DNA from 2 places in the Oceanibaculum sp. genome. Region 1 is predicted to be linked to the other one. Evidence: predicted binding sites of a transcription regulator. Region 1 holds the regulator's gene; the other holds the start of a gene.
The links. Region 1 encodes LexA, which represses DNA repair genes until DNA is damaged. Its sites were predicted from a motif close to ATGTTCTANTTTGGTTC; they were not measured.

Region 1 (11,726 bases):
CGGTCCCGGTTGAACCGCGCCGCATTGCCGGCATCGCCGAGGTGCTGGACCAGGTGGATGTTGTGGTGCTGGATGCCTATGGCGTGCTCAATCTGGGCAGCAGCGTCATTCCGCAGGGGCTGGAAGCGGTGCGCGCGATCCGTGCTGCCGGCAAGCGGCTGTGCATCGTCACCAATGACGGCTCGCAGGGCACCGCCGCCATCGCCGCCAAGCATCGCGGCCGGGGCTATGATTTCCGCGACGGGGAAGTGATCGCCGGCGCCTCGCTGGTCGGTGAGGCTGTGGCCGCCTTCCCGGAGGTGCGGCGCTGGGGGATCATCACGCAGGAGCCGCGCCCGGAAGCCGCGATCACCAGCGGCATGACAGCGCTGGCCTTGGACAAGGCCGCCTATGACGCGGTGGACGGTATCGTCTTCATGGCGACGGAAATCTGGGACGAGGAGCGCCAGGCGCTGCTGAGCGATACGCTGACCGCCCGCCCCCGCCCCTTCATCGTCGCCAACCCGGATGTGGTTGCCCCGCATGTTGGCGGTTTCTCGGCGGAACCCGGCTATTTCTCGCACCGGATCGCCGACCGCGCACGCATAGAACCGGTTTTCCTCGGCAAGCCCTTCCCCGGCGTCTATCGGCTGGTGCGCGAGCGCTTCCCGGAGGTCGATCCGCAGCGCATCCTCGCCGTCGGCGACACGCCGCATACAGATGTGATCGGCGCCAGAGCGCATGGCATGCGGGCGCTGCTGGTGGAGAGCGGCTTCCTCGCCGGGCGCGACAGCCTGGCCTATTGCCGGGAATGCGGCATCCTGCCGGACTTCATCGCGCCTGCTATCTGATTGGCAATCCTGCTGTTGCCGGCGGTGCTACCGGCTTCAGCAGCGCGGTCAGCGGCACCAGCACGAAGCCGCGCGCCTGCACATCCTCGATCCAGAGTTCCAGCATGTCGAGCGTGGCATCGCGCGGATGGCCGATGGCGATGGCCTGGCCATATTTGCTGGCATGCTGTTCCGTTTCCGCCAGCCTTTTTGCCACCTCATCATGGCTGTCTGTATTATCGAGGAACACGTCGCGCTGCAGCGCCGGCATGCCCAGATCCCGCGCCATGCGGTAGCCAACCGTGTTCGGCGCGGTGCGCGAATCGAGGAACAGCAGGCCGCGCCGCCTCAGTTCCTCCAGCACCGGCTGCATGACGGCGGCATTGCTGGTGAAACGGCTGCCCATATGGTTGTTCACCCCGACGAAGCCGTCGAACTGGCTGAGGTTCCAGGCCAGGCGTTCGGCCAGTACCTCCGGCGCAAGGCCGGACAGCATGGCGTTCGGGCCGGGGTCGATACTGTCCGAGGAGGGTTCCATCGGCAGATGGACGAGAATTTCATGACCGGCGGCATGCGCCTTGCGCACCTGATCCGCCACACCAGGGGCGTAGGGCAGATAGGCAAAGGTTACAGGCACCTTCAGCGCCAGCGCGCGCTGCGAGCGTTTGCGGTCGATGCCCATATCGTCGATCACAATGGCAATGCGCGGGCTACCGGCACTATCCGGCACCGGCACCGCGTTGCGCCGCCAGGGTGGATTGGACGCAGAGGGTTCCGGGATGATTTCCTGCGGTGGCAGGCTGGCGATCTGCGGTTCCGTTGGTTGCGGAACGGCGGGCTGGATTGCTTCCGGCGCCGGTGCCGGCTGTAGCGGTGCGGCTGTCTGCGGCAGGGTAATGCCAGCGGACGCGCTTGTTGAAGGCGCTGTCGGGCTGGGCGCGGCGATTGCCAGGCTTTCCGTAACGACCGCCTGCCGCCCGGTCAGCGCATCGCCATAATAGAGGCCAAGGCCGCCGCCAATCAGCAGCGCTGCGGCAGCCAGCGCAAGGGAGAGGCCGAAACCGCCGCCCCCGGAACGCTTCTTCGTCTTGGGCTTTTTGGAGGCCGGCTTACGCGCCATGAAAGACTCAATCCACGAAACGGGTGTCGTTTAAAGCGACACTATATCCTGTAGTGGGCTGAAAAATAACCGCGAAATAAGGCAAAATTGGCGCAGCTAGGCTTCGGCACGCGCCAGATCCTCGATGATGGGACAGTCCGGCCGGTCATCGCCATGGCAGCGATGAGTCAGATAGATCAGCGTGTCGCGCATGGACTGCAGCTCGGCCAGTTTGCGGTCGATCTCCTCGACATGGCGCAGGGCCACCGCCTTCACATCGGCGCTGGACCGCTCCCGGTCGCTCCAGAGCTGCAGCAGATTGCCGACATCCTTCACGGAGAAGCCCAGCGAGCGAGCGCGCTGAATGAATTTCAGCACGCGCAGATCGGTGTCGCCATAGACCCGGTAGCCGCCCTCGCTGCGCGGCGCGGGCTTCAGCAGGCCGATGCTCTCATAGTAGCGGATCGTCTTGGCCGGCACGCCCGACGCTGAAGCCGCCTGTCCGATATTCATGACCTACTCCTTTCGCGACCCGGCGCACGGTTTCCAGCGCCGCAGCAGCAGGGCATTCGAGACCACGCTGGCGCTGGAGGCCGCCATCGCCGCCCCGGCGATCATCGGGCTGAGATAGCCCAGCGCTGCCAACGGGATACCGACGATATTGTAGATGAAGGCCCAGAAGAGGTTCTGCCAGATCTTGGCGACCGTGGCGCGCGAGACGGACACCGCATCCAGCACCAGCAGCGGATCGGGCCGCATCAACGTGACAGCAGCTGCCTCCATCGCGACATCGGTGCCGCTGCCCATGGCGATGCCGACATCCGCCTGCGCCAGGGCAGGCGCGTCATTTACCCCGTCCCCGACCATGGCGACGATACCGCCCTTCCCCTGCAGGCCGGAAATAGCATCCGCCTTGCCGTCCGGCAGCACCTCGGCCAGCACGGTGGAGAGCCCCAGCCTGCGACCCACCGCTTCCGCCGCGTGCCGGTTATCGCCAGTCAGCAGCGCCGTCTCGATGCCCTTCTCGCCCAGCAGCCGGATGACCTCGCCAGCGGTTTCGCGCAACCGGTCGCCGATGGCGATGGCGCCTATAAGGCGGCCGTCTGCGGCCACCCAAACGACGGTGTTGCCCTCGCCTTCCCACTCAGCGGCTTGCTCCTGAAGGGCTGAGGTCTCGATTTCCTTCTCCTGCATCAGGCGCGGGCTGCCGATCAGCACGGCACGTCCTTCTACCGTGGCCATCACGCCCTGGCCTGGCAGCGAGTCGAATTCCTGTGCCTTCGATATCGCCAGCCCCCGTTCCTCGGCGGCAGCCAGTATGGCCTTTGCCAGCGGATGCTCGCTGCCCTGCTGCACGCTGGCGGCTAGGGAGAGCAATTCGGCCTCTGCGACGCTCTCCGCCGGCAGAAGCGCCGTGACGCGCGGCCGCCCTTCGGTCAGCGTGCCGGTCTTGTCGAACACCACGGTCTTGATGCCATGCGCACGTTCCAGCGCCTCTGCATCCTTGATCAGGATGCCAGCTTTCGCGGCAACGCCGGTGCCGGCCATGATTGCTGTTGGCGTGGCAAGGCCCAGCGCACAGGGACAGGCGATGACCAGCACGGCGACGGCATTCAGGATCGCCGTCTCGCTGTCTGCACCCGTTGCCAGCCAGCCAAGGAAGGTCGCCAGCGCGATGACCAACACGATCGGTACGAAGATGCCGCTGACCTTGTCCACCAGCCGCTGAACCAGCGCCTTGGAGGCCTGCGCGCCCTGCACCCGCTCGATGATCCGCGCCAGCAGGCTATTTCCGGCGGCGGCTGTCACCTCGACTTCCACGAGGCCGGAGCCGTTCACCGAGCCGCCGATGACCGCGTCACCCGCCTGCTTTCCGACCGGCAGGCTCTCACCGGTCAGCAGCGATTCGTCGAACTGGCTGCGACCTTCCAGTATCCTGCCGTCGGCGGGCACCCGCTCGCCCGGCTTCACCACGACCACATCGCCTTCCATGAGGGATGCGACCGGCAGTGTCTCGACGCTGCCGCCGCGTTTTACGCGCGCCTCTTCCGGCCGGAGCGCCATCAGCGACCGGATCGCCGAGGCCGTCCCACGCTTGGCGCGGCTTTCGAGATATTTGCCGAGCGTGATGAGCGTGACCACCGTGGCCGAGGCCTCGAAATAGAGGTCGCCGCTGCTGCCGCTCGCCATGTGATAGAGGCTGAGTCCATAGGCCGCACTGGTGCCGATGGCGACCAGCTGGTCCATCGTGCCGGTGCGCGCCCTCAGTGACTTCCAGGCATTGATGTAGAACCGCCCGCCAATCCAGAACTGCACTGGCGTTGCGAGCACGAGCTGTACCCAGGCCGGCGGCATCCAGTGCACACCGGCCACCATGCCGATCATTGGCAGCACCAGCGGCAGGGTCAGCAGGATGGCGGCGCCAAGGCGGATGGTTTCCCAGCGCAGCGTCTCTGCCTCGGCCTTTTTGTCCGGCCCGGCCCCGGCCTCGATCAGATGCGCGCCATAGCCCGCCTTCTCGACAGCGGCGACGAGATCGGCGGGGTCGAGCCTGTCCGTCAGCCGCACCCGCGCCTGCTCGGTCGCCAGATTGACGGCCGCCCGGTCCACGCCCGGCACCTTGGCCAGCGCCTTCTCGACGCGGCCGACACAGGCCGCGCAGCTCATCCCCTCAATGGAGAGGTCATAGGTCCGTTCGATGCTCATGAACCCTAGATGGGGCTTCCAGCGATGGGAAGGTCAAGCAGATTTCCGGCAGCAGCAAAGCGCTTGCCTTTGCGGGCGCGGCGGGGCTTGCTATAACCATTGTCCGGGATGCATGCGCACCCCAACACTGACCGCCAAGTGATTGATATGTATATCCTGATCGATAATTACGACAGCTTCACCTATAACCTCTGGCACTTCCTGGGCGACCTTGGCGCCGAAGTGCAGGTGAAGCGCAACGACCAGATCACCGTCGATCAGGTTATGGCGGGCGGCTATCAGGGCATTGTCATCTCGCCCGGTCCGTGCGACCCGGACCGCGCCGGCATCTGCCTGGAGCTGATCGAGCGCGCCAAGGGCACACTACCGATCTTCGGTGTCTGCCTTGGTCTGCAGGCCATCGGCCAGGCCTTCGGCGGCAAGGTGGTTCGCGGCCCGGTGCCGATGCATGGCAAGGTCAGCCCGATCCACCACCGCAATGCCAGCGTTTTCAAGGGGCTGCCTTCGCCGCTGACGGCAACGCGCTACCATTCTCTGGTCATCGAGAAGGACAGCTTGCCGGACTGCCTGGAGATCACGGCGGAGACCGAGGACGGCGTGATCATGGGGCTGGCCCACAAGACCCTCCCGATCCACGGTGTGCAGTTCCATCCCGAGAGCATCGCCACCGACCATGGCCACGCCATGCTGAAGAACTTCCTCGACATCGCGGAACGCCGCAACGCGGCCTGAGGATTGGGCATGGTTCTGGACATGAAAGCCCTGCTGGGCATCGTTGCCACCGGCCGCGCGCTGACGCGCAGCGAGGCGGAGGCGGCCTTCGAGATCATCATGAGCGGTGACGCCACCCCGTCGCAGATGGGCGGCTTCCTGATGGCGCTGCGCGTGCGTGGCGAGACGGTGGATGAGATCACCGCCGCCGCCAGCGTGATGCGCGCCAAGGCGCTGAAGGTGACCGCGCCAGCAGAGGCCATCGACACCTGCGGCACCGGCGGCGATGCATCCGGCACCTACAACATCTCCACCGCCGTGGCGCTGGTCTGCGCCGGGCTCGGCGTGCCTGTCGCCAAGCATGGCAACCGCAGCCTGACCTCGAAATCCGGTGCTGCCGACGTGCTGACCGCGCTGGGCGTCGATATCGACTGCGAGATGAGCCTGATCGAAGAGGCGATGCGCGACGCCCATGTCGGTTTCCTGATGGCGCCGCGCCATCACGGTGCCATGCGGCATGTCGCCGGCACCCGGGTCGAGCTGGGCACGCGCACCATCTTCAACCTGCTGGGGCCACTCTCCAGCCCGGCCGGCGTGAAGCGCCAGCTGATCGGCGTGTTCTCCCGCGATTTCCTGAAGCCGATGGCCGAGGCGCTGCGCAATCTGGGCAGCGTGCATGCCTGGGTTATCCATGGCAGCGACGGGCTGGACGAGATCACCACCACCGGCCCGACCCATGTGGTCGAGCTGAAAGACGGCAAGCTGACCGAATTCGAGATCGGCCCGGCCGATGCCGGCCTGGCACTGGCAAAGCCGGAAGCCATCAAGGGCGGCGACCCCGCCTTCAATGCCGCCGCGCTGCACCGGCTGCTGGACGGTGAGAAAGGGGCCTATCGCGATATCGTGCTGATGAACGCGGCGGCGGCCCTCATCGTCGCCGGCAAGGTGGGCGACCTGATGGAAGGTGCCGCTCTCGCCGCCACCGCGCTGGACCAGGGCAAGGCGAAGGCAGCGCTTGCGAAGCTGGTCGCCATCACCAACCAAGGCAAGGCGGCATGAGCGACGTTCTGGAGAAAATCTGCGCCGACAAGCGCGACCATATCGCCGCCCGCAAGGCGGTGAAGTCCCTGGCTACTCTTGAGACCGAAGCGAAACAGGCATCCGCGCCGCGCGGCTTCGTGAAGGCGCTGCAGACGGCCAATGCGGCGGGCCGTTACGGGCTGATCGCGGAGATCAAGAAGGCCTCGCCCAGCAAGGGGCTGATCCGCGCCGACTTCGACCCGCCCTCCCTCGCCCGCGCCTATCGCGAGGGCGGTGCGTCCTGTCTGTCGGTGCTGACCGACGAGCCTTATTTCCAGGGCCGGGACGACTATCTGGTCGCCGCCCGCGCGGCGGTGGATCTGCCCTGCCTGCGCAAGGATTTCATGCTGGAGCCCTACCAGATCGTCGAATCACGCGCGCTGGGGGCGGATTGCATCCTGCTGATCATGGCGGCGCTGTCGGACAGCCAGGCGGCGGAACTGGAACAGGCCGCCGTCGATCTCGGCATGGATGTGCTGGTCGAGGTGCATGATGGCGCGGAATTGGACCGGGCGCTGAAGCTGAAATCGCCGCTGCTGGGCGTGAACAACCGCAATCTGAAGACCCTGGCGGTCGATATCGCGACGACGGAACAGCTGGCGGCCCGGGTGCCGGCAGGCAAGATGCTGGTTGCGGAAAGCGGCCTCTACACGCCGGACGACCTCGCCCGGATGGAACGGGCCGGGGCGCGCTGCTTCCTGATCGGCGAATCGCTGATGCGCCAGGCCGATGTGGCCGCCGCGACCCGTGCCCTGCTGACCCGTAACGAGGCGGCGGCCTGACCCATGAGCGGCTTCACCCATTTCGATGCCGAGGGCAAGGCCGTGATGGTCGATGTCTCGGACAAGGACGAGACGGAGCGCGTGGCGACCGCCATCGGCAGCATCACCATGCAGCCGGAAACCCTGGCGCTGATCCTGGAAGGCGGTGTGAAGAAGGGCGACGTGCTGTCGGTCGCGCGCCTTGCCGGCATCATGGGCGCCAAGCGCACGCCTGACCTGATCCCGCTCTGCCATCCGCTGGCGCTGACCTCCGTGAAGGTAGAACTGAAGGCCGATCCCGCACGCAACGCCGTCAATATCGAGGCGACCTGCAAGCTGAAGGGGCGAACCGGGGTGGAGATGGAGGCGCTGACCGCCGTCAGCATCGCGGCGCTGACCGTCTATGACATGTGCAAGGCGGTGGATCGCGGCATGCGCATCGGCGATATCCGGCTGGTCCATAAATCGGGCGGCAAATCAGGAATATACGAGGCGGAACGGTGATCCCCGTCGAGGAGGCACTGGCGAAGATTCTTTCGTCCCTGACGCCACTGGGCGCCGAGGAAGTCTCGGTCGAGGCGGCGCTGGGCCGGGTGCTGGCCGAGGATGTCGCCGCCCGCGTGACGCAGCCGCCCAAGCCGGTTTCCGCCATGGATGGCTATGCCGTGAAGGCGGCGGATGTTGCGAACGTGCCGGCCACTCTGACGGTCATCGGCGAGGCGCCGGCCGGGCGCGGCTATCAGGGCATGGTGGAAAGCGGCCAGGCAGTGCGCATCTTCACCGGCGCGCCGCTGCCGGATGGGGCCGACAGCATCGCCATCCAGGAGGATACCGAGGCCAGCGGCACCAGCGTCACGGTGAAGGAAGCCCCTGCCCCGGGCAATTACGTTCGTCCTGCCGGCCTCGATTTCCGCGCAGGCGATATCGGCATTCCGGCGGGCAAGCTGTTGAATGCGCGCGATATTGGCCTGGCCGCCGGGATGAACCATCCCTGGCTGCGGGTGGTGCGCCGGCCGCGCATCGCCATCCTGGCGACCGGCGACGAGATCGTGCGGCCAGGCGATCCCATCGGCCACGACCAGATCGTCAGCTCCAACGCGCTGGCGCTGTCCGCCTTTGTGCGCGGTGCCGGCGGCGACCCGCTGGTGCTGGGCATCGCGCCTGACGAGATGGACGGGCTGACCCGGATGATCGCCGGCGCGCGCGGTGCCGATTTGCTGGTGACCACCGGCGGCGCCTCGGTCGGCGAACATGATCTCATCCAGACCGTGCTGGGCGAGGCCGGCAGCCTGGATTTCTGGAAGATTGCCATGCGGCCCGGCAAGCCGCTGATGTTCGGCAAGATCAATGACACGCCCGTGCTGGGCCTGCCCGGCAATCCGGTCTCTTCCATGGTGTGCGCCCTGCTGTTCCTGGGACCGGCCATCGCGCGGCTGCTGGGTCAGGCTGCCAAAGGGCCGGAAACCCAGCCGGCCCGACTGGCGGCCGATCTGAAGCCGAATGACCGCCGCCAGGATTACCTGCGCGCCACGCTCACCATCGACGCCGATGGCACGATGCTGGCGATGCCCTTCGCCAAGCAGGACAGCTCGCAATTCTCGCTGCTCACAAAGGCCGGCGGGCTGCTGGTCCGGCCGCCGCATGATCCCGCCCGCAAGGCCGGCGAGACCGTCCAGGTGATTCCCTTCCGCGACAGCTACTTCTGAGTTTTTTCGCGACGGTTAGTGTTCCGCGCTTGACCTGAAACGAGAACAAAACTAAAACACCTACTCAGGTTTTTGTTTTGTTCCATATCTTGTTGCGCTGATGCAGACAGCCGCCATTGCTTGCGGCGCCCCGGCAAAGAGCGTGGCAGACAGGAGGTGCTGGTGCTCACGAAGAAACAGTTCGAACTGTTGACCTTCATCAACCGGCGGCTGAACGAGAGCGGCGTCTCCCCCTCCTTCGACGAAATGAAGGAAGCGCTCAATCTGCGCTCCAAATCCGGCATCCACCGCCTGATCACCGGGCTTGAGGAGCGCGGCTTCATCCGCCGCCTGCCGCACCGCGCCCGCGCGCTTGAGGTTCTGCGCCTGCCGGAGCAGGTTTCGGCGAAGGATACTGGGCGCCAGCCTTCTGAGACGACCGGCAAGCGCTTTACACCGAACGTCATCGAAGGGCATTTCGCCGGGCCGCTTGCGGGTGCCGCCACCGGGCAGGATATCCGGGCCGTGCCGCTGCCGCTCTACGGCAAGATAGCCGCCGGCACCCCAATCGAGGCGCTGCGCGACGAGAGCGCCGCCATCGACGTGCCGCTCAGCCTGCTCGGCAAGGGCGAGCATTACGCGCTTGAGATCGAAGGCGATTCGATGGTCGAGGCCGGCATCCAGGATGGCGACACCGTGATCATCCAGCGCTGCGACACGGCGGAGAATGGCACCATCGTGGTGGCGCTGGTGGACGAGCAGGAAGCGACCCTGAAGCGGCTGCGGCGCAAGGGCGGCTCGATTGCCCTGGAGCCGGCTAATGCGGCCTATGAGACGCGAATTTTCGGGCCGGAGCGGGTGAAGGTGCAGGGCCGGCTGGTCGGGCTGCTGCGTCGCTACTGAGGGCCGTCACGGAGCCTAGCGGTTGCGCTGGGCCGCCGGATCAGGCGACCAGGGCCGGATGCCGCGATCCGCACCGACCGAATCCAGGCGGAGGACTCCATCCTCCAGATAGAGAGCATGGGCGCCATGCCGCCACAGGTCGAACCGGTCCACTACCAGCCGCGCCGACGGGCAGCGCTGGCGGATCGGCACGAGGGCCACGACGATATCGGCGCTGCGGCAATCCTCCGCCAGCGCCTGTGGATCGCGGATAATCGCGACCTTTAGCCTCCCGACCTCTCCGATACAGCCCAACCCGTCACAGGCAATGCCGTCGCGTCCACCGCTGCCGGGGCGCGGCATGGCGATACGCCGTTCCTGCCCGGCACGCTGAAGCCAGTTCTCCGCCGTGAAGGAGGCCGCTCGGACAGAGGAAAAGGCCAGCCCGTTCGTGCCGCGCAACGCAACCAGCTTGGCCTCGCCATCAACTAGTAGCACCGGCTGCGCCGCAACCCAGGGCATTGCAAGGCCGGCCACAACCGGCACTATTCCGGCGAACCGCCAGGCGCGTTGCCAGAGGGCGAGCCACAGCCCGCCGAGCGAGACCGCGAGCAGTGCCGCCGCCGGCATCGCCGGCACCGCCAGCACCGCACCCGGCAGGGCGGATATCCAGGCGCCGACTGCCAGCACGCCATCGATGCCGACGCCCATCGGGGCGAGCGCCAGCCCTTCCAGCCCGAAGGGGAGCAGCAGCAAGGCCAGCACGCCCCACGGCATGATCCAGAAAGCGGTCAGCGGCACCGCGGCCATATTGGCCAGCACGCCATAGAGTGCCACCTGGTTGAAATGATAGGCGGCAAAGGGCAGCGTCCCGGCTGTCGCCAGCACTGAGGTGGCGATCAGGCCAGAGAGATAGAGAAACCCCTGCCGCAACGGTCCCGCTCCGGCGCGAAAGGCCGCAAAGCGCTCCCGGTTCGCCTCATAGAAGGCAACCAGCAGCAGCACGGCGGCAAAGGACATCTGGAAGCTCGGCCCCAGCATCACTTCCGGCGCCAGCAGCAGGATGAAGGCGGCCGCCCAGGCGATCAGCCGCAGCGAGATCGCCACCCGGTCGATTAATACCGCAACCAATACCAGCCCGGTCATCAGGAAGGCGCGCTGTGTCGGCACGGTGGCCCCGGCCAGCAGCAGATAGACGAAGGACGCGGCGAGCGCGGCAAGCGCCGCCCATTTCTTGATCGGCTGGTTCAGCGCCAGCGCCGGCGACAGGGCCATCAGGAAACGCAGCGTGAAGAAAACAGTGCCGGCCACCAGCCCCATATGCAGGCCGGAAATCGCCAGCAGGTGCGCAAGGCCGGAGTCACGCATCGTCTCCAGGGTTTGCTCGGACAGGCCGGAGCGGTCGCCGGTCAGCAGCGCTGCCGCCATGGCCCCTGTCTCGTCCGGCAGGATCGCGCGGATACGCTCCGTGATGGTCCGCCGCAGCCCGTCGACGGCAACCCAGAAGCCGGCGGGCTTGCCCTCCGCCAGCCGCGAAACATCCCCGATGGCATAGCCGACCCCGCCGATCCCCTCGAAATAGGCGTGGCGCTGGAAGTCGAATGCGCCGGGGGCTGAAGGCCCGGGCGGCGGCCGCAGCACGGCGCGCAGGCGTATCCGGTCGCCCAGCGCAATCTCCGGTATCTCCGAGCGCACCACCATCCGCACCCGACGCGGCATTTCATCGGGGGACAGCCGGCCGATCCGTGTGGGCTCCAGGGTCAGCCGCCTGTCGCCGGGCCGCTGCTCGATGCGGACAAGATGCCCTTCCACGATAACCGGCCCGATCTGCCGGTCCAGGAAGAGGGTGCCGGCGGTCTGGCTGCGATATTGCGCCGCCGCGAAACCCAGCGCGAAGGCACAGACCAGCAACGCGAGCAGCCGTCCGTTCAGCGAGCGGTGCAGCAGAACGGCGAGGCCTATCGCGGCCCCCAGCCCTGCTCCGCCCACCCAG
Region 2 (11,726 bases), on a different contig from region 1:
CTGCTGCGCTATTCCTTCGACATGGGCGAGGACGCCGACATGATCGAGAAGGCCATCAACAACGTGCTGGATGCCGGCTTCCGTACCGCCGACATCTATGTGCCGGGCACCGCCAAGGTCTCGACCACGGTGATGGGCGACACGCTGCTGCGCGAGCTGGACAAGCTGTCGGCCTGATCCAACAACATCTTCTTTATGGAAAGGGCGGCCTTTGGGTCGCCCTTTTTCTTGGCCGGGACGAAATGCCTGTCCTTTCGGGACAGGCAGTCAGGCAGGCCCGCCGCAGGGACGCTACACATGCTCCTGTGTTCAATCGGGAGGATCAGAGATGTCCCTGGAAAATATCGGCGGTTTCATTCAGGCGTTGCAGCAGGATGCGGCCCTCAAGCAGCGTTTTCAGTCCACCGTCGCCACCCTGCCCCAGGATGCCGATCCGGCACCGCACATCGTGGCCTTCGCCAGGGACGAAGGGCATGCACTGGAAACCAATGACCTGGCGGCGTTCGGCGATCTGCTCACCCGGGCGCGGAACGATCAGCTGACGGACGCAGAGCTGGACAAGGTCAATGGCGGCATTTTCGGCGGAGTGCTGAATGCGGGGTTCGGTGCCATGAGTTTGCCCGGCACGCTCTACGGCTCTCTGGTGAACACCCAGAATGGCCTCGACCCCTCGAAGCGTGAATTCTGGCTGGGCTTCTGAGTCACCCGCACTTGGAATAGCCGCAGGAGGTGCAGGTATCGCAGCCCTCCTGCCGGATCAGGCTGGGCTGGCCGCATTTCGGGCATTGCCGCAGGCGCTGATCGGCGAGCCCCACCACCTTGCGCTCGGCGAGATGGCCCTGGCGCTTTTCTTCCGGCTGCGGAATGAAGCCAATGTCGATCAGGTGGCGTTCGATCACATCGCCGATGGCGGCCAGCAGGGAGGGCACATAACGCCCGCCCATCCATTGCCCGCCGCGCGGGTCGAACACGGCCTTCAGCTCTTCAACCACGAAGGAGACGTCGCCGCCGCGCCGGAACACCGCGCTGATCATCCGGGTCAGCGCCACGGTCCAGGCGAAATGCTCCATGTTCTTGGAGTTGATGAAAATCTCGAAGGGCCGGCGGCGCCCATCCTGGATCACATCGTTCACGGTGATGTAGAGCGCGTGCTCGCTCTCCGGCCAGTTGATCTTGTAGGTCTTGCCCGGCAGTTCCTCCGGCCGGTTCAGCGGCTGCGTCATGTAGATGACCGCCCCCGCCTCGAACTGGTCTGCCGGCCTTGCCTCCGGCTTGTCCAGCGCCAGCTCCGGCTGCTGTGTGCCCTCCACCGTCTCCGGCTTCACCTGCAGCACGGCGCCTGTGATCTCGTTCGGCCGGTAGGTGGTGCAGCCCTTGCAGCCCGATTCATAGGCCATGCGATAGACATTCTTAAACTGCTCGAACGGCAGATCGACCGGGATGTTGATGGTCTTGGAAATCGAGCTGTCGATGTATTTCTGCACGGCGGCCTGCATCACCACATGGTCGCTGGGCGACAGCCGCTGGGCATCGACGAAGGCATCGGTCAGCCGCGCGGTCTCGCCCTTCAGCCGGCGGTAGAGGCGCAGCGCATAGTCGGTGACCTGCTCCTCCCTGCGGCTGCCATCGGGCATCAGCACGGTGCGGGTATATTCGAAGCTAAATACAGGCTCCAGGCCCGAGGACACATTATCCGCCAGGATGGAGATGGTGCCGGTCGGCGCGATGGAGGTCAGCAGCGCGTTGCGGATGCCATGCTGGGCGATAGCGTCCCGCACATCCGCATCCAGCTCCCGGATCGTCTCGCCTGCCAGATAGTGGTCCCGGTCGAACAGCGGAAACGGTCCCTTCTCCTTCGCCAGCTCGACCGAGGCGAGATAGGCTGCACGACGGATCGCCGCCATCCAGCGCTCGGTCAGCGCCACCGCATCGGCGCTGCCATAGCGCGCGCCGCAGAAGATCAGCGCGTCGGCCAGCCCGGTAACGCCAAGCCCGATGCGCCGCTTTGCCTGCGCCTCATGCTGCTGCTGCGGCAGCGGGAAGCGCGATACGTCAGTGACGTTGTCCATCATGCGCACGGCGGTCGCGACCAGCGCCTCCAGCCGGCCGATATCGATCGCGGCATCGCTCTCGAACGGACGCTCCACCAGCTTCGCCAGATTGATCGAGCCCAGCAGGCAGGCGCCATAGGGCGGCAGCGGCTGCTCGCCGCACGGGTTGGTGGCGGCGATGGTCTCGCAGTAATGCAGGTTGTTGCGGTTGTTCACCCGGTCGATGAAGATCACCCCCGGCTCGGCATAGGCGTAGGTCGCGCGCATGATCCGATCCCACAGTTCGCGCGCCTCGACCGTGCGATAGATTGTGCCGCCGAACACCAGGTCCCAGGACCCGCCCTCCTGCACCGCCTGCATGAAGGCGTCGGTCACCAGCACCGACAGGTTGAACATGCGCAGGCGGCCCGCCTCCTGCTTGGCGGCGATGAAATCCTCGATGTCGGGATGATCGCAGCGCATCGTCGCCATCATCGCGCCGCGGCGGTGGCCGGCGCTCATGATGGTGCGGCACATCGCATCCCACACATCCATGAAGGGCAGCGGGCCGGATGCATCCGCCCCCACCCCCTTCACCGGCGCGCCCTTGGGCCTGAGCGTCGAGAAATCATAGCCGATGCCACCACCCTGCTGCATGGTCAGCGCGGCTTCCTTCAGATGCTCGAAGATGCCGGCCATATCGTCCGGGACAGTGCCCATGACGAAGCAGTTGAACAGGGTGACGCTGCGGTCGGTGCCGGCCCCGGCCAGGATGCGGCCGGCGGGCAGGAACTTGAAATCCTCCAGCGCCTCGTAGAACCGGCCTTCCCATAGCGCCTGGTCGCGCTCCGGCGCGGCAAGCGCCGTCGCCACACGGCGCCAGCTATCCTCCAGCGTGCGGTCCAGCGGCGCGCCATCGGCCCGCTTCAGCCGGTATTTCATGTCCCAGATCTGCTGCGAAATCGCCGCGATACCCGCCATGAAACGCTCCAACGCAATCGAACGGCCAGATAGTGTACCAGCTTGGCGGCGGCGGACAATAACTATGTTCTTGTTATGTTTCCACCGACCGTTGCCGGATAACCTCCTGCCAGGCCTTGCAGATCAGCCTTGTCCCCGGGATTCACAAGGACAAATCTCAGGCTTCTGGGGATAAGCCTTCCGCTGACAGACGGTCCGTCGCCTGCTCGATGGCAGTCTCCAGCGCGACCATGAAGCCGGCCCGGTCCATCCCCGGCGGGATCGCCGGCAGGAACTCCAGCCGGATGGTCCCGGGCTCCTTGCGGAAGGCGCGCCGCCCCCAGAACAGGCCGGAATTCAGCGCCACCGGCACCACCGGCACGTCCAGCCCCTTGTACAGGGCAGCGATGCCCGGCTGGTAGGGTCGGTGCGTGCCGGGGGCAGTCCGCGTGCCCTGCGGGAAGATCACCGGCACCATGCCCTGCGCGATGGCCCGCCGCGCATCCTCCAGCAGCATGCGCAGTGCCTTGGCGCCCGCTTTGCGGTCCACAGCGATATGGCCGGCGCGCTGCGCGTACCAGCCATAGAGCGGGATCGCCAGCAATTCCTTCTTCAGCACATAGGCCGGACGGTACAGCAGCAGGAAGAAGATGATCGTGTCCCAGGCCGACTGGTGCTTCGAGGCGATAATGAAGGGGCCGTCCGGGAGGTTCTCCCGGCCGCTGACTGTGTAGCCGGTGCCGGCCAGCAGCCGCAGCAGCCCGATCACGCCCCGCGCCCAGAAGCGCTGCGCGGCGATGATCCAGCCCGACGGCGCTGCCAGCAGCGGGACCCCGCCGATGCACAGGATCGCGGTCCAGCCGAAGAACGCCATATTGAACAGCAACGAACGCAACGCACTCATTTCCGGGCGTCTATCCTTTGATGAGGCCGGCCAGGGACAGGCGCAGATGCGCCATCAGGAACTTGTTGTACTCCGAGAAGATCAGCGCGGCACTGCCCGGCCAGCGCCACCATTCCGCAAGGTGGAAATCCTCCGGAAACACCGGATGCGGGACGATCTCGATCTCCGGCATGGCGTCGCGGAATTCCAGCAGGCTGCGGCGCAGATGATAGTTCGCCGTCACAAGCCGCAGCGAGCGGTAGCCGCGCTCGCGCAGCCATTCCGCCGTTTCCGAGGCGTTACCGACCGTATTATTGGCCGCATAGTCGATATCGATGCGCGCATTCATCGACTCGGTCCATTCCGGCAGCAGCCGCAGCAGCGCCTCCCGCGTCACATCCGGATGGACGCCGGACACCAGAAGCCGGTCCGCCAGCCCGGCCCGCAGCAGGCGCAGGCCCACCTCCAGCCTAAGGCTGCCGCCGGTGAGCACGACGATAGCGTCGGTCCGCTGGTCCGGATTCCCGACTTCGCGCGGGATCGACGCGGCATAGCTGAAGAACCCGCCCGCCCAGACGGCAAGGGCCAGCGCAAGGGCCGGCAGCAACAGCCGCCAGCGCCCTGGCCCTGGATGCCTGGACGAACCGGATCGGCGAAAGATGCGGCGGCGCGCGGTCATCGGCGGCAGTCCTATACCAGCCGGGAAAGCGCACGCATCACGGCCAGCCGTGTCGCCAGCACCGCCAGCAGGATGGCGCCCACCGGCACGGCGGCCAGCGCCGCCCAGTCCAGCGGCCGCAGGATGCGCCAGAGATCGGCTGGCAGGAAACCCTCCGCCGACAGCCCCTCGGCACCCCCATTGGCCAGAAGGGCAATGCCCGCCAGCAGTGCCAGGGCGAACAGCGCCCCCAGAATGCTGCCGCGCAGGCTGAGAGTCAGCGCATGGCGGGCGAACTGCTTGGCGATGTAGCTGTCACGTGCACCGACCAGATGCAGCACGTCGATCACCTCGCGGTGGATGGCAAGGCCGGTGCGGACCGCGAACACCACCGCCAGCACCGCTGTCAGCGCGACCAGCAGCACCGCCGTCGCGGCTACCAGCTCCACCGACCGCGCGACCCGCACCAGATCGCCCAGCCAGCGGCCGTGATCATCCAGCACGATGCCGGGCGCGATGCCGGCCAGCCTGGTTTCCAGCGCCGCGAAATCCAGCCGCGCGCCGGGCCGCAACGCCACGTCGATCAGGCGCGGCAAGGGCAGCTCGTCGATGATCTGGCCGCTGCCGAGCCAGGGCTCCAGCAGGGCGCGGCTCTGTTCGACCGACAGCGGATCGGCGCGCCCGATGCCCGGCGTGTCACGCAGTACCTGCAGCACCTCGGCCAGCTGGGCCTGCGGGTCCGTCTCATCGAACGGCGGCGGCACCTGCACGGTGAGCGTCCCGGCCAGGGCGGAGCGCCAGCGCTGCGTCACATCCTGTGCCAGTAGCAGGCCGGCGACTGACAGCGTCGCCAGGAACACCATCACACCGATGATCCAGGGCAGGAAGCGGCTGGTTGCATCGCCGCGGAGCGGCAGGTCGGAATGGCGCCGGAAAATCATCTGGACCTCAGGCAACCGCGCTGTCGATGCCCGGCCGGGACAGATGCCCGTCGCGCAGATCGAGACGAGGATAGCTGAACCGGTCCACCAGCATGTTGTTGTGGGTGGCGATCAGCACGGTGGTCCCCATCCGGTTCAGCTCCTCGAACAGGAACAGCAGCCGCATGGCGATCTGGTCATCGACATTGCCAGTCGGCTCGTCGGCCAGCAGCAGCTTCGGCCGGCCGATCACCGCGCGCGCGATGGCGACGCGCTGCTGCTGCCCGCCCGACAGGGTGGCCGGCAGCGCATTCATGTGATCGCCAAGCCCGACCCAGTCCAGCAGTTCGGGCACATGACGGCGGATCAGGCTTTCCTTCGCGCCGGCAATACGCAGCGGCAGCGCCACATTGTCCAGCGCGGTCAGATGGCCGAGCAGCCGGAAATCCTGGAACACCACGCCAATGCGGCGGCGCAGGTCAGGCTGTTCCCGGCGCGGAATCCCCGCAACATCGCGGTCGAACAGGCGGATACGCCCGGAGGAAGGCTTCAGCGCCAGATAGATCAGCTTCAGCAGGGTGGATTTGCCAGCGCCGCTCGGCCCGGTCAGGAAATGGAAGGAGCCAGGCGGCAGCGTGAAGCCGATATTCTCCAGCACGGCTGGCCCGTCGCGAAACCGCATCCCGACATTTTCGAAACGAACCACGGAAGCCGCCACCTTTCCTGATACTCGCCTACCCGCAGGACATAACACCCCTAAGGGAAAGCCCGCGGGCAAGATGGCACAGCCGGCGGCCCAGCGTCCAGCCGCCCGCCGCGGGAAGCCCGCCGAGAAAAGTCCGACAGTCCCCCTGCCCTAAGAGCCTCGCTTGCCACCGGTGCGACGGGCAGGCTAAAAGCTAGACCATGACATGGTGGTCCGCACAATGATCCTCTCCTGTCCCGAATGCTCCGCGCGCTACGCAATCAGCGATGCGCAGCTGGGGCCGGCTGGCCGCAAGGTCCGCTGCAACGATTGCGGCCATGTCTGGTTTCAGGAGCCTGTCGCGGAGACCAGCCGCCCCTCCGCAACGAAAAGCGCTGCTAAACCCCCGAAGCAAGCCGCTGCGCCGCCGCCGGAACCGGAGGTAGAGGCGCCGCCACACCCCTTCGACCAGTATCAGGACGATGACGCCGGGACGGCGGACACACTAGAGGAAGAGAACGCCGGTTGGCCCGACGATCCGGCGCAGGAGCCCGCTGCCGCCCCATTCCCGGATGAAGAGGAGGAACGGCCGCGCATCCCCCGCCTGCCGCGCATGCCGGTCGAGCAGAAAAAGCCCAGCAGCGGCCGTGGCGCCTGGATTCTGCTGTTCCTGCTGGTGATCGGCCTCGCCGCCGGCATCTTCTTTGGCCGCGCGCATATCGTCGCCGCCTGGCCGCCCGCCGCCCTGCTGTACGAGAAGATCGGCTACCCCGCCCCGGTGCCGGGGGAAGGGCTGCTGATCCGCAACATCCGCGTCGAACGGCTGATGGAGGGCACCACGATGATCCTGGTGGTGCAGGGCGAGGTCGTGAACCTGACCGACGAGCCGGCGACCGTGCCGCCGATGAAGGCCCATCTGCGCGACCTGCAGCGCAAGGATCTGCAGGATTGGGAGTTCGAGGCGAACCGCCTGGACCTGTCGCCCGGCGAGATCGCCGCCTTCCGCACCGAATTCGTGAATCCGGCTGGCGAGGCCGCCGACATCGTCGTGACCTTCAGCGCCCAGCCCAGGGACTGATTGTTCCAGCCCCTGGGCCCCATGGGCTGCTACGGCCTGGTTAGCGCTTCTTCTCGATCAGCTGGGCGATCTTCTGGTTGAGGCCAGGATCGCGCTGCGCGGCGGCCGTGATCGAATTATATTCCTCGACCGACAGCCCCTGATTCTGCACCGCCTCGATCATCTCGGTGCGGGCCTCGCGCTGCGCCTCCATGGCTTTTTCCTGGCTGTCGGCGCCGCGAATCTCCGGCTCCCAGCGGACGCGGATATCGTAGATCTTCACCGCCGCCTCGGCATAGGAATCGAGCTGGGTTTCATCGATCTTCGGCGCCTGCTGCTGTTGCTGAGCGGGCGCCTGGGTCTGCGCCATGGCGGCCATAGGCGCAACGGCGAGCAGAAGCGCCGGCACAAGTGCGGTCATGAAATGTCGTGTCATCGGGAAATCTCCTGAATTGTGGAATTCTTCGGCCTGAAAACGACCGCCTGGAAGCATCGGATGACGGGGCCGCTGGCCCCGTCATCCGGAAGCGATGGCGTGGCAGGGCGTCAACCGCCGCCAGAAGTGCCCCCGGTGCTTCCGCCAGCACCACCGCCCGAACCACCACTAGGCGGCGTCAGGCCCTGCTGACCCTGGTCCTGCGGGGGCTGGCCCTGCTGCGGCGCGCCACCATCGTCACAGGCCGCCGCGCCAAGCAGAAGAAAGGCCGCGAAGGCAGGGGCAACCACTTGTTTCCATTGGAACGTCATTGTCTCCTCCTTGTCTGTTCGGAACGCTAAGCTCAGGCCCTGCGGGCTTTGGCGCCCGAAGCCGAACGGCATTCCCGAAAACACAGACGCCCCATCCCGCTGGATATTCCCAAAAAAAAGAGCCCCGCCATCAGGCGGGGCTTCAAGGTCAACAGGAACCATCAGGGAGGCTCACAAGAAGGCGTTACGGAATTCGCCTTCGGCTTCATGGACGATGGCAGGCCATCGATATTCCATCGTTCGGCAAACTCTTATGCCGCGCCCGCCTCTCGTGCGCGGGGGGCCTGTCCATCCGCGCCATCCGGACGGTTCGTCGGGTTGGGGGCGATGGCGGGGGCTGCCGGAATGGAGGGCGGCTGCAGCGCCTCGGGCGGGGTCGCCGGACGCAGGCCCGTGGCCGGGCCAGGCACAGCCTTGGGCGCAATCGGCGCGCGCAGGCCGGCCGAGGCGGCATCGTCAAGCGTCGTGGCAATCGCCATCATCGCGTCACGGCCAATGGTGCCGACAAGGTTGTAGGCAAACCCGCCCTTGCGCCAGGAGAGCACGGCGCGCCCATCCGGATAGATCGCCCGCAGCGGCGCCTCGCCGCCATCCGTCGCACCGACATAGAGGCTGACCCACCTGCCGTCCGGCCGCTCATAGGTGAGATGGGTCACCGCCGATGCTGCCTTGCCGAGCTGCCGCTCGCCGGAGAGCCGCAGGCCAAGGCCGGAGAAATCGGGCGGCTGGAAGCCGGCGGGGGCAACCAGCGCTGCCCCGCCCGCCGGCATGATTCCAGCGGCGGTTTTTTCCGCCAGCTTTTCAGCCATCGGCGCTTGTTGCAGCGAGGAGGCGACCGGCGCCACCGGCGCGTGGCCACGATATTCGGCCAGGACGAACCCGCCGACGAACGCGATCAGGGCCACGGATGCCGCAAGGGCCATCGGACGCCAGCCGCTGAAGCGCCGTTCCGGCCTGATGGCCTGAGGGGGCACAGCCTGAGGGGGTTCAGCCTTCCGCAATTCCGACTCGAGGCCGGCGATGACCGGGTCCAGCGGGTCGGCCAGATGACGATCAAAAAGATCGTGCAGCGCGCGGGTCTGCGCACGATAGGCTTCCACCTTCGCCGCCATCTCCGGGTCGCGCTCAAGGCGTGCCTCGACGGCATCTCGCTGCGCCTCGGCCAGGCTGCCATCGACATAGGCCAGCAGCATCGCCTCGGTGATCAGCGGCGTCGTATTGCTTGCGGTGTCCTTGTTCTTCATCACGTCATCCTGCGCAGATTGGTGACCGCACTTTCCTCCATCAGGGCACGCAGCGCCTTGCGGGCGCGGCTGAGGCGCGACATGACGGTGCCCGGCGGGATGCTCAGTATCTCCGCCACCTCCTGATAGCTGGCGCCTTCCAGCGCCACCAGCAACAACACCGCACGCTGCTGCTCCGGCAGCGCGTCGATGGCCAGGGCCAGCTCCGCATGGCGCAGCCGGGAGGGCTGCTCCGCCGGTCGTGACAGCCGGTGTTCCACAGCCTCCAGCGGCAGTGCCGTGCCGCGCCGGGTGCGCCGTCCCAGCAGATCGACGCGCAGATTGTGCAGGATGCTGAACAGGTAGGTTCGTGCATTCCGCACTTCCGCGCCCTCCTTGATCCGGGCCAGGGCCCGCACGAGGCTCTCCTGCACCAGATCATCGGCCTCGGACGCATCGCCGGTCAGGGCAATGGCATAACGCCTGAGGCTGCGGACATGTTCCGCAAGCTCCTCCCCGCCGACAGTGCCGGCACCCGCTTTGCGGGCATTCTCCATCCAGCCTTTCATGCCGTAAGGCTGGGCGGCAACTAAGCCCGGAGGACGGCGCAAATCTGCCGAAAAAGTGGCAATCACCCGTATGGACGCGGAACCCGCCGGAATATTCCCGATTACCGCCCCAGCGCCATGGTGGAGGGCAGCCACAGCGCCAGTTCCGGGAAGAACAGCACCAGGAACAGCGTCGCCAGCATGATCGCGACATAGGGCAGCACGCCGCGCACGATGGGGCCCATGGCCCCGCCGGTGATGCCCTTGATGACGAACAGATTCATGCCCACGGGCGGGGTGATCAGCGCCAACTCCAGATTGATCGTCAGCAGCACGCCGTACCAGACCGGATTGATCTCCAGCAGCAGCATCACCGGCAGCACGATGGGCGTGGTGATGAGGATGATGGAGATGGTCTCCAGGAACATGCCCAGCAGGAAGATCAGCGCCATCACCGCCAGCATGAAGGTGATCGGCCCGATGCCCAGCGCCGTGGTGATCTCGACCAGCTGGCGCGGCAGCCCCAGGACGGAGATGACATGGCCGAACATGGCGGCCGCCGCCAGGATCATGAACAGCATGCCGGTGGTGCCAACCGAATCGCGTGCCGCGTCGTACAGGTCGGCAAGGCTGAGCCTCCCATAGGCGAAGCGCGCGATCAGGATCGCAGCGATGGCGCCGACGGCGGCCGCCTCGGTCGCGGTGAACACGCCGGCATACATGCCGCCCAGCACGATGGGGGGCAGCAGCAGCGCCCAAAAGCCGCGTTTCAGGCTCGGCCAGACCTCGGACCAGCTGGCTCGCGGCGGACGCTCGGTCTGCCGGGTCAGCAGGCTGTGCAGCACGCAATAGAGCGAGAACAGCAGCGCCATCAGTGCGCCGGGAATGATGCCGGCGACGAACAGCGCGCCGATGGAGGTATCAGAGACGACGCCATAGAGCACCATCGGCCCCGATGGCGGGATCAGGATGCCCAGCGTGCCGCCGGCGGCCAGCACGCCATAGGCAGCATGCGGCTTGTAGCCATAGCGCAGCATCTGCGGGATCGCCGCCGTGCCGATGGTCAGCGCGGTGGCGACGGAGGAACCGCTGATCGCGGCGAAGATGGTGCAGGCCATCACGGTGGCGACGCCCAGCCCGCCCGGCCAGTGCCGCACCAGCGTATGCGCCAGCGCGTAGAGATCGTCCACCACGCGAGCCTTGATCATCACATGCGCCATGAAGGCGAACAGCGGGATCGCCACCAGTAGATAGTTCGACAGCTTGGCGAACACCTCGTCCGCCAGCCCGGCCACCCGGCCCTCGACAGCCAGCAACAGGCCGATGGACGCCAGCGACATGCCGGCGAACAGGGGGATGCCGGTCAGCAGCACTGCCAGCAGGCCGATCAGAATCCAGGCCAGCGTCATGATTTATGCCCACCCGTCTCGCGGGGAGCCTCAAGTCCCGTCAGCAAGCGCAGCAGCCGGTTCAGCGCGGCCAGGCCCAGCAGAGCGAAGCCCAGCGGCAGGGTGGCCTGCGGCAGCCACATCGGCATCGCCAGATAGCCGGTCGAGCGGATGCCCATATCGGCGGAAAAGGCCGTCATGTCCCAGCCGGAGACGATCAGCACGCCGGCCACCACGATCACCGACACCATGCCCGCGACATCCACCCAGTAGCGGACGCGTGCACCCAGCCGCTCCACCAGCAGGTCGATGGAAATATGCTCACCCCGGCGCAGCACCTCGGCAATCGCCAGCATGACCACCAGCACGATGAGGTAGCTGGCCAGCTCGTCGCTCCAGACCTGCGGCTGGTTGAACAGATAGCGCATGGCGACGCCGTAGCCGACGATGCCGGTGATCGCCAGCATCAGCAGCGCCGCCAGCGCCGTGGCCAGCGCGGACAGCACGCCGACCACGCGCTCCAGCAGGACAAGGATGGATTTCATTAAGAAAAACCTCGCATTCCGGCACGGCCCCGCACTCGCATCGGGCGGGGCCGTCCGGTGACGCTCAGAGCTTGTTGACGAG

Region 2: a site for LexA is predicted at 3,076-3,092, ahead of MK313_RS04985 (adenosylcobalamin-dependent ribonucleoside-diphosphate reductase). Genes of this name have one in related genera too.

The regions. Positions count from the first base shown of each region.
Region 1 covers NZ_JAKUSO010000062.1:5,458-17,183, forward strand. Annotated here, with positions in the region: gene MK313_RS15090 (HAD-IIA family hydrolase) at 1-830, shown strand, start outside; gene MK313_RS15095 (divergent polysaccharide deacetylase family protein) at 823-1,929, opposite strand; gene cueR (Cu(I)-responsive transcriptional regulator) at 2,026-2,421, opposite strand; gene MK313_RS15105 (heavy metal translocating P-type ATPase) at 2,425-4,614, opposite strand; gene MK313_RS15110 (anthranilate synthase component II) at 4,762-5,346, shown strand; gene trpD (anthranilate phosphoribosyltransferase) at 5,356-6,384, shown strand; gene trpC (indole-3-glycerol phosphate synthase TrpC) at 6,381-7,187, shown strand; gene moaC (cyclic pyranopterin monophosphate synthase MoaC) at 7,191-7,670, shown strand; gene glp (gephyrin-like molybdotransferase Glp) at 7,667-8,872, shown strand; gene lexA (transcriptional repressor LexA) at 9,035-9,754, shown strand; gene MK313_RS15140 (ComEC/Rec2 family competence protein) at 9,770-11,726, opposite strand, start outside.
Region 2 covers NZ_JAKUSO010000009.1:37,867-49,592, forward strand. Annotated here, with positions in the region: gene leuB (3-isopropylmalate dehydrogenase) at 1-177, shown strand, start outside; gene MK313_RS04980 (Nif11 family protein) at 329-700, shown strand; gene MK313_RS04985 (adenosylcobalamin-dependent ribonucleoside-diphosphate reductase) at 702-3,011, opposite strand; gene MK313_RS04990 (lysophospholipid acyltransferase family protein) at 3,169-3,894, opposite strand; gene MK313_RS04995 (YdcF family protein) at 3,905-4,480, opposite strand; gene MK313_RS05000 (cell division protein FtsX) at 4,564-5,472, opposite strand; gene ftsE (cell division ATP-binding protein FtsE) at 5,480-6,157, opposite strand; gene MK313_RS05010 (DUF3426 domain-containing protein) at 6,363-7,214, shown strand; gene MK313_RS05015 (DUF4168 domain-containing protein) at 7,255-7,629, opposite strand; gene MK313_RS05020 (anti-sigma factor family protein) at 8,192-9,184, opposite strand; gene MK313_RS05025 (RNA polymerase sigma factor) at 9,184-9,732, opposite strand; gene MK313_RS05030 (TRAP transporter large permease) at 9,834-11,120, opposite strand; gene MK313_RS05035 (TRAP transporter small permease) at 11,117-11,644, opposite strand; gene dctP (TRAP transporter substrate-binding protein DctP) at 11,709-11,726, opposite strand, start outside.